Regions from separate parts of the Vallitalea okinawensis genome, predicted to be linked through region 1. Evidence: riboswitches for the same ligand, from Rfam matches in the RefSeq annotation. Region 1 holds a riboswitch; the other holds the start of a gene.
The links. A riboswitch is a leader RNA that binds a small molecule or an ion and turns the genes downstream of it on or off. The one in region 1 is predicted to bind FMN.
Positions count from the first base shown of each region.

Region 1 (5,077 bases):
GAAATTGAGCTTGACCCAAGTGAATCAGTTGTAGCAGAAGCTGGAGCCATGATGTATATGGATAATGGTATTCAAATGGATACGATCTTTGGAGATGGTACACAGACTGATAATGGATTTATGGGGAAATTATTTAGTGCAGGTAAGAGAGTATTAACAGGTGAAAGTTTATTCATGACAGTGTTTACGAATCAAATGCACGAGAAAGCTCAGGTTTCATTTGCAGCGCCATATCCAGGTAAGATCATCCCATTTGATTTAACAGCATATAGTGGTAAAATAGTTTGTCAAAAGGATGCTTTTCTATGTGCTGCTAAAGGTGTTTCTGTCGGTGTTGAATTTCAAAGAAAATTAGGTGCTGGCTTCTTTGGTGGTGAGGGATTCATCATGCAAAAGCTAGAAGGTGACGGCATGGCATTTTGTCATGCAGGTGGGGCTATCATTGAGAGAACACTTCAACCTGGAGAAATACTCAAAGTGGATACTGGATGTCTAGTTGCGATGACAAGAGATGTCAATTTTGATGTTCAATTTGTTGGAGGTATCAAAAGTGCATTCTTTGGCGGAGAAGGTTTATTCTTTGCTACATTAACAGGGCCAGGTAAGATATGGTTACAATCATTACCATTTAGTAGAATGGCAGATCGAATCATTCGTGCTTCTAACCTATCTTCTGAAAGAGGCAAAGGAGAAGTTAAAATTAATTTATTTGATTAATCATTTGCACATGATAAGTAATAGAAGTTATTACTTGTCATGTGCTTTATATTTGTCTGTAGGACCTTGTACTATTTTCCTAACTATGTTTACAATAATCTATTAAAGTGAGATAATTATTATATGAATATTAGAAAACTAATCCAGTTCGTGGTGATAGGAGGACGGCATTGATGAAAGATTTTGTGAATAAGGAAGTTGGTATCGTTCTTGAAGGTGGAGGGGCAAGAGGAGCTTATCAAATTGGAGCTTGGAAGGCGCTTCGTGAAATTGGCGTCACTATTAAAGGAGTGGTAGGTGCATCAGTAGGGGCTTTGAATGGAGCGATGATGGCTCAAGATGAATATGATCAGGCATATAAACTGTGGCAGAATATTAAGTACTCACAAGTTATCGATGTGGATGATCAGCTTTTTGAGAAGATTAGAAGTTTAAATATTGTCCAAGAAGACCTGAAGGATGTAGCTGTAGGACTTAAAAAACTGATTAAAAATAGTGGTTTTGATATTACACCCATGCGCCAAATGTTAAGTGAAGTCCTAGAAGAAGAGAAGATAAGACAATCTGGTATTGATTTTGGTCTTGTGACTATATCTCTTTCAGATTTTAAGTCCATAGAAACATTTATAGAGGATATACCTAATGGATTACTAGAAGATTTCTTATTAGCCAGTGCCTATCTACCTGTTTTTAAGACTGAGAAGCTTCATGGTAAATACTATATGGATGGCGGCTTCTATAATAACTTACCTATTAAAATGCTTATTGATAAAGGTTATAAAGATATTATAGTTATCCGCATTCATGGTATTGGTCATATTCCACGCTATGAAGTACCTGAGGATGTTTCTGTCACATATATTGAACCAAAAGAATCATTAGGAGGGTCATTGGATTTTATAAGTGATAATGCACGCTATAATATAAAGCTAGGTTACCACGATACCATGAATATTTTTCAAGAATTGAAAGGAAATCAATACTATATTCAATCAACATATGATGAAGCTTATTACATCTCAAAATTTTTAGATTTACCAAAGAAAGCAGTAAAATATTTTACGATGCGATATGGTAATGATGAGCTGAGCGATGAAAGAAATATAATGGAATATATTTTACCACGACTAGCTAAAAAAGTTGGGCTACCTAATAGCTGGAGTTATGAAGAACTTTTTATCAGTATCTATGAACATGTGGCATCAACTATGGGGATTGAAAGATTTCAAATCTATGATTTAGAAAATTTTATTCAAATGGTTAAAGGAGGATCCGTTGTACAACATGAAGAAACACTTCTAGATAGACTTCTAGATGATCGATTCAGCAAAGTTATGATTTATACATGTAAACATTGGTAACTAAAAAATTAAAATGTCATATTGACATTGTTAATTTTTTTGCATATAATATAAGTAATTAAATAGATTTCTTCGGGGCAGGGTGAAATTCCCGACCGGCGGTTATAGTCCGCGAGTAGTTGTTAGAGCTGCTGATTTGGTGAAATTCCAAAACCGACAGTAAAGTCTGGATGGGAGAAGAAGTTAGAAACAAGAATGAAAATGTTTGCAGAAAATTGATTCTGCATTTACGTAGACTCCTATCATTGCCCCATGATGAAAGGAGATTTTTTATGTCTACAAATACAATAACAACGCATCAAAAAAAAATACTATCTACTCAAAATGTCATTAATATCGGTATGTTATCAGCAATATCCTTTGTATTAATGTACTTTGATTTTCCACTACCCTTATTTCCAGAGTTTTTGAAGATTGATTTGAGTGATATCCCTGCAGTTATTGGTACATTTGCATTAGGACCTATTGCAGGAATCTTTATTGAATTAATTAAGAATTTACTTTATCTTGTTATCAAAGGAACATCATCAGGTGGAATTGGTGAAGTTGCTAACTTTATCGTAGGAATTTCTTATATTGTTCCATTAGGAATGGTATTGAAGTGGAGTAAAAATGAGAAAAGATCTTTATACGGTGTAATTATTGGTCTTGTTTCCATGTTGGTAGTTGGCGCTATAGGGAATTATTTCTTCTTTATACCTGCATACTCAAGATTTTATGGCATGCCAATTGAATCTTTTGTTAGTATGTCAAACGTAGTCAATCCATTAGTAACAGACTTTAAAACAATGGTACTATTTGCAATTACACCATTTAACCTCATAAAAGGTACTGTTATATCTATAGCGGGATATTACCTCTACCAAATGTTAAAACCAGCTATTTTAAGAATGAAAAAGTAACATTTAGAATATTTTAAGCGTACCTGAGGGTACGCTTTTTATAGTATAGGAAACAAACATGTATTAGTAAACACAAAGTACACATATTTGAAATATGACGATAGTCACTTTTCTTGTTTATCACTCAGTTTTATGTGAGTATCATCGTCAATGATTTTGCGTAATTTTTCTATGATTTCATTAATAGTAACATATTCTGTTCCATAAGTAAGATTGAATGCATAATTAAAATCCGATGGGTTTTTTCCTTGGTTATGCTGAATAATTGTTTCCATTTTATCTAGGGACTTAGCAATTTTAGCTTCAATAGAAATAGCTTCATTATATTCCTTCCAGAGTGATGTGATCATTTCCTTAGAAGACTTAGGTAAGGTGTTAATTAGTCTAAGAATATCTCTTTCTTCATTAATCAATTTCTCATCTTGATCAATTGGTATGGTAGCAGAAATATCTCCTTCATAGGCTTCACCTAAATCATGAACGAGACACATGCTTATAACTTTAGAAAAGTTCACTTCAGGAATATAAGGTGTTAATACAAGAGCCAACATAGCCAATCGCCAAGAATGCTCGGCAACACTTTCTTGCTTTCCTTCAGAGGTCCAAGCAGTTCGAGTGATATTTTTTAATCGTTCCAGTTCTTTTATGAAAGTGATGATCTCTTCAACTTTTATCTGATTTTCTGTATTCATCATCTTACCTCCTTGTTTAGATCATACTGTAAGAGTGATATATATTATCATACTACAAATTATTAAATAATACACTTCATTTATAACGGTATAAAAGTTCTACCTGTCATTACTAGTAAAGCAATATCTTTTTCTTACATTACCCTTTGTGAAACCTATTTAACAAATAGATCAAGCTTGGAATAATATATTATAGAAAACTTAATTGGTGTGATCTTTATGCTATCTAATTTAATAGTTGTAAGCCATATGTCTTTAAATCTTTTGCAAGTAGTTGAGGAAAAGACGGCATCCTATAGTCCGTCCTATGGCGTTTTATTACTGATTTTATTGGTTCTCATTTTATCAGTAAGTATTGTTATATTATACAGCAAATACCTAAAAATTAAGCAAAAATATTCCAAGTATTTTATGACTTCAATAAAAGAAAGGGACCATAAAAAAAACAGCAATGATGATTTGGAAAAAGACTTAGAGGAAGACGAGGATGATCCACTGGCTACTGTAATGGAGGCAAGTGGCTTTGTATACAATCCGAAAAAAGATATATTTTATTCACATAGAAATCCATGGCAAAGAAAATTTGGTTATTGTCGTTTGTATGATGAAGCTTCTGCTCCCCTTGGTATGATCATTGATTGTGAGCCCATTTATTTTCGCTATAAAGGGAGAAGATGGTTAATTGAATTTTGGAAAGGTCAATACGATTTAACCACCGGATGTGAGATAGGTGTTTATGCAACAGATGGACCAGATTTAGACATCCCTGGACTATTCAATGGAACCTTTTATCATAGTGTTGGTGATAAAGACATGTTAAAAATGTCTTATACTCTAAGGAAGAATGGTCGAATACTTTTTAGACGTAAAGCTAAACATTGGTGGTTAACAGGTTTTAAGTTGGGCGAGTTTTCGCAACCTATGGAGTTATCAATGGACATTAGTATTTTATTGAAAGATGAGTCTATGCTTTATGCTTTTTTGAAGGGCTTAAAAAACGCGGGTTATGATAGGCGTGAAATAAGAATTCAAGGAACTAGGGTAGATATAAAGTTTGACAAACCACATGTACCACAACCCCTCACGCGGACAAAGGAAACAGATCGACTGATACAGATGAAAAACAAGTTAATGTGTGATCAATATCAAGAAATTACAAGAGGCTATAAAAATATGCCCAATAAATTGAATGCTATCCGAAAACAGTCACCAGAATTATATGAAAAGATTATGCATATAGGTAAAATAATTCAATTTTTTGACATCTATAAAACCATTGATGAATATTTGTAGTCATAATAAATAAAGATACTTATTTTTGTCATAAAACAAATATTTCTTTTTTATATTTAGAATAGATCATTTATTTTTTGCTACTTAAAGAAGGTTTTAATGATGTATTCAG
Region 1 is NZ_PQDH01000004.1:124,945-130,021, forward strand. It holds gene C1Y58_RS13540 (TIGR00266 family protein) at 1-717, shown strand, start outside; gene C1Y58_RS13545 (patatin-like phospholipase family protein) at 891-2,078, shown strand; FMN riboswitch at 2,143-2,264, shown strand; gene C1Y58_RS13550 (ECF transporter S component) at 2,351-2,980, shown strand; gene C1Y58_RS13555 (HD domain-containing protein) at 3,085-3,672, opposite strand; gene C1Y58_RS13560 (DUF4474 domain-containing protein) at 3,892-4,965, shown strand; gene C1Y58_RS13565 (metallophosphoesterase) at 5,068-5,077, shown strand, end outside.

Region 2 (5,077 bases), on a different contig from region 1:
AATTTTCTCTGGATTATTGGTCATTAATTTGATCTTACTTATTCCTAAGTCTTTATACATGTCAACAGCTACTTGATAATCCCTTAAGTCCTCATCAAAACCTAAATGTAGATTAGCTTCTACCGTATCTAGCCCTTCGTCTTGTAAAGCGTAGGCTTTAATCTTATTCACTAAACCAATCCCTCGCCCCTCTTGTCTTAAATACAAGAGAACACCTCGACCTTCTTCTGCTATGATCTTTAAAGCTGCCTCTAGTTGAGAACCGCAATCGCAACGTGATGATCCTAGAACATCACCTGTTAAACATTCAGAATGAATACGTGTAAGAACAGGTGCTGTATCAGTCAGATCACCTTTGATCAAAGCAATATGGTGTGCTTTTGTTACGGGATGCTCATAGCCCTTTATAATAAATTCACCGTATTTGGTAGGTAAAGATGCTTCGCTGATTAATTGATAGGTACTTTCACTCTTTTTCCTGTACTCAATCAAGGCTTCAATAGTTATCATTTTAAGCTTGTGTACCTTAGCAAATTCTCTTAACTCAGTTAGTCTAGCCATATGTCCGTCTTCTTTTAGTATCTCGCAAATGACGCCGGCTTCTTCGCAACCAGCTAATCGAGCTAAATCAACAGCAGCTTCAGTATGCCCTTCTCTTTGAAGAACCCCTCCACTCTTGGCTACAAGTGGAAAAATGTGACCTGGCTTAGAGAAATCAATATCTTTACTACTTTGAGCAACTAACTTGTTAATTGTCAAAGCTCTTTCATAGGCTGATATACCTGTTGCACACTCTTTAGCATCCACCGAAACAGTAAATGCTGTTCCTCTTGGATCACTATTTTGATCTACCATCCTTGAAAGCTGAAGTTCATGGCTACGCTTTTCAGTAATAGGTACACATACCAACCCTCTCCCATGACTAACCATGAAATTAATATGTTCTGGCGTTACTTTTTCTGCAGCCATCACTAAGTCACCTTCGTTTTCTCTGTCCTCATCATCGACAACGATAATCATTTTTCCATCTTTAATATCTTGTATTGCTTCTTCAATGGTAGCAAACATTATTAGTCCTCCTTATCCCTTGATGTATCTCTCTAGTACAAAAGTGGCTAACCCCACACTTAAACTGGTGATAGAAAAGTATGGTTCCTTGCGAGCAAAACGCAGTACTTTCCTATTACCATATAAAATAAACTTAGTATTGATTGTATTAACCTAAAAATCCTGAATTTCCAAGTAGATCCATCATGTTTCTATTTCCTTTATTCTCTTGGTGAAGAAAATGATAAACATATTTGCCAATCATATCACATTCAATATTCAACTGATCTCCAACCCTCTTTTGGTCCAAGGTAGTAGTTCCACTTGTATGTGGAATAATACCTACTTCAAAAGAACCAGTATTAAGTTTTGCTAATGTTAAGCTGGTTCCATCTAAGGTCACAGAACCTTTTTGAATCATATACTTTAATAACTCTTTATCCACTTCTATGGCCACTCGCTTGGCATTCCCTTCGTTTCTTATACCTATGATTTTACCCATGCCATCAATATGCCCCGAAACCAAGTGACCGCCCAGTGGAGTACTGAGTCTTAATGCCTTTTCTAAATTCACAATATTACCAATTTTCTGTTCTTTCAAGTTAGTCATCTTATAGGTTTCTGGCATGATATCTGCTACGAAATAATCACTTCCCTTTTCTGTGACGGTTAAACAAACACCATTAGTAGCAATACTGTCCCCTAGCTTCAAATCTTGAAGCACAATATCAGCCTTCACTTTGATAACAGCATGATCACCTTTTAGATGGTTGGCTAATACAACGCCTGTCTCTTCAATGATTCCAGTAAACATATCTATCTCCTCACCTTGCCTTTAATCATAATATCCTGCCCCAAAACTTTTACTTCCATATCTCGTAATGCAGGAACTTCTGCTAATCTTGCAAATCCTTTACCTTCAACCGCAGTTAAAGCATTCTTACCTCCAATCAACTTTGGTGCTAGAAGTACTACTACTTCATCAACAATATCTGCTTTTAAAGCACTTTCGTGGATGGTACCACCACCTTCTATGAGTATGCTATTGATCCCTCTTTGACCAACTTCATGCATTAATACTTTCATATCTACATGCTGATCAACTTCAGGTAAGCGTATCACTTCTATACCCATGGCTTCATAAGCTTTTTGCTTATCTTTATCCATCTTATCCGTTGTGGCAATAATAGTCGTCATCTCTTTTGCAGTTTGGACTATTTGGCTATCCAAAGGTGTTTTACCTGTTGAATCAACAATAATTCGAATAGGATGACTCAAACGCTCTTTTTCTATTCTTACATTCAACATAGGATCGTCTTTAATGACTGTATTAACACCAACTAAAATACCAGCGACTTGTTGCCTTAGTTGATGTCCTGCCTTTCTAGCTTCTTCACCAGTAATCCATTTGGATTCACCAGTAGCTGTGGCTATTTTACCATCCAGCGAGGCTGCATATTTCATAATAACGTAAGGCTTTTTATCTTGGATATGTTTCAGAAAAAAGCGATTCTGCTCAGCAATTGCTTGTTCTAAGCAACCAACCTCAACCTGGATTCCTGCTTCTCTCAACCGCTGTATCCCTTTACCAGTCACTAACTCATTGGGATCTAGCATACCTACCACCACTTTGCTAATACCTGATGCAATAATGGCTTCTGTACAGGGTGGTGTTTTTCCAAAGTGGTTGCAAGGTTCTAAGGTGACAAACATGGTTGCTCCTTTAGTATTTTCAGTTGCCTGATTAATCGCATTGACTTCAGCATGGGGGCCACCATAATAAGCATGATAACCTTCACCGATTATTTTTTTATCTTTTAGGATTATTGCACCAACTAGCGGATTAGGGTTAACAAAACCTTCACCTTTTTGCGCTATAGTGATAGCTCTTTTCATCCATTCTGTATTCAAATATCTCACCTCACGGCTAATGTATTCTACATAATAACTCTTATCAGGGAAAATTTATGAGAAAAAAGATATGAATTAGACACTAAAAAACCTGAAGATCGTTAACAATCTTCAGGGTATGTACATAAAAAAATATCCAGACAGTCATCAATTCATGTTACTTTGACATGTTGATGGACCATCTCAATTACCTTCTTTCATCCAGACTTTACTGTCGGTCTTGGAGTTTCACCAAGTCTGCTACATAGTAGCTCGCGGACTATAACCGCCGGTCGGGAATTTCACCCTGCCCTGAAGGAATTACTATTCAATTGAGTTTATTATAAAATAAAGTATCCATAAATGTCAAGTAATTTTTCTTTCAGCCTCTATTTGCACTGATTCATAGAGTGAAAAAGAATGGGATGTTGATGTTTTAGAAGTTATGTTTTTATTAAGAGTGTCATAAAATGTAAAGAGATTCCATCCATTGTAAAGGAGTATGAACCAATGTATTCAAATTCATTTTATCGATACCCAGTTAGACAAAATCAAAATAATAATAGATACATTACTGTTGATGGTTTCTATATTCAACAGCTTATACCTGATACTTTTTTAGTCAAAGTAAGTTTAAGCTCTTATGCTGATACAACCTTTGAAGCAGTTACTAATAATAATAATCTCTATGACCAAACTGCGAAAGGCATTAAGGAATTCGGTATTAAGGAAGAAGATATTATTCTGGATAATACTTCAGTTACACCGATTTTTGAAGATGGCACGAATATCACTTCTTATAAAGCTACAACCACCTTTACCATTAGGGTCTATAATTTTCAAACTGTACTAGAAGCCTTAAGTTCACCTGGAGATCTTAATTTTGAAGGAATAACTTTTACCCTTACCAATCCTGAAGAACATTACCAACAGGTGCTTAACCGAGCTACAGAAAATGGTATTAGAAAGGCAAAAGAAATAGCAGATGCAATTGGTGTATCCATCGATCCTATTCCATTATCCATTAAAGAAATAACTGATCTGGATCAGTTAATAGAAAGAGTGACCAGTTCAATACCTGGTGAAATAAGTACCTTAAAAGAGGGTTTTGTCTATATTGAAGCTAAAGTCCAAGAGGTATTTAAAATACATACCCCTATGTAAACTATTCATTAATTCATTCATAAAAGTGTTACCTTGCCATGCCCTCTCACATAAAATGTAATGAGGATTCATCCAGTGATAAGGAGGGTGTAGATGTACCCATTATTATTTTATCGTCGAGGAAGCTATTCAAGTAACCCCTATCAGAGAGAAATTATTGTTGATGGATACTATGCTATGCGTAAAACACCCGATTCCATAGTTATCACAACTAGCTTCTCCACTTTTGGTAATACCGCCTTAGAGGCTGAGGCAGCTAACCAAGATAAATTGAATATGATAAAAGAAGAACTGAAAGATACCGGTATAAAAGACGAAGATATATATATCATTGGTAATACGGTTACGCCTATTTATAAAGGGGATACGATTACATCTTTTAAAGCCACAACAGACTTTAATATCCAAGTATACTCCTTTAATACTCTATTAGAGTATGTTAACAACGCATATGCAAATGATCTTAACATCGAAGAAATCAATTTTACACTTGATGACCCACAAACCTATTATTACGATGCCTTACAAAAGGCAGTTGAAGACGGGGTTATAAAAGCAGAAGATATCGCTAAAACTCTTGGGGTATCCATTGATCCTACTCCACTTATGGTAATTGAAGTTAGTAATATAAAAGATTTTTATGAAGGTATTACTATCCGAACACCAGGTGAGATTGATATCTTAAAATATGGTTTTATATTTGTTGAAGCTCAAGTACGAGAAACTTTCGTAATTCTTACAACCCCTGTACAACATGAATAAATCCCGACAAAAAGACCCTTTAGATATCTAAAGGGCTTATCATTCATGTTATCCTTTTGTAGAACCAAGCATTATACCAGAGATAAAGTATTTCTGAAGGAAAGGATAGAGTATGAGTAATGGCATAATAGAGAATACTACACCTGCCATCTGAACATTATTGGTAATAAAACTAACTGGCGAAGCACCATCAGAGTCAATGACTAATCCCATC
Region 2 is NZ_PQDH01000001.1:467,199-472,275, forward strand. It holds gene C1Y58_RS02325 (bifunctional 3,4-dihydroxy-2-butanone-4-phosphate synthase/GTP cyclohydrolase II) at 1-1,068, opposite strand, end outside; gene ribE (riboflavin synthase) at 1,217-1,861, opposite strand; gene ribD (bifunctional diaminohydroxyphosphoribosylaminopyrimidine deaminase/5-amino-6-(5-phosphoribosylamino)uracil reductase RibD) at 1,864-2,967, opposite strand; FMN riboswitch at 3,144-3,261, opposite strand; gene C1Y58_RS02340 (SIMPL domain-containing protein) at 3,448-4,101, shown strand; gene C1Y58_RS02345 (SIMPL domain-containing protein) at 4,195-4,863, shown strand; gene C1Y58_RS02350 (carbohydrate ABC transporter permease) at 4,912-5,077, opposite strand, start outside.
Region 2: it holds a riboswitch for FMN, as region 1 does, so the genes downstream of both, ribD (bifunctional diaminohydroxyphosphoribosylaminopyrimidine deaminase/5-amino-6-(5-phosphoribosylamino)uracil reductase RibD) here and C1Y58_RS13550 (ECF transporter S component) in region 1, are expected to answer to the same signal.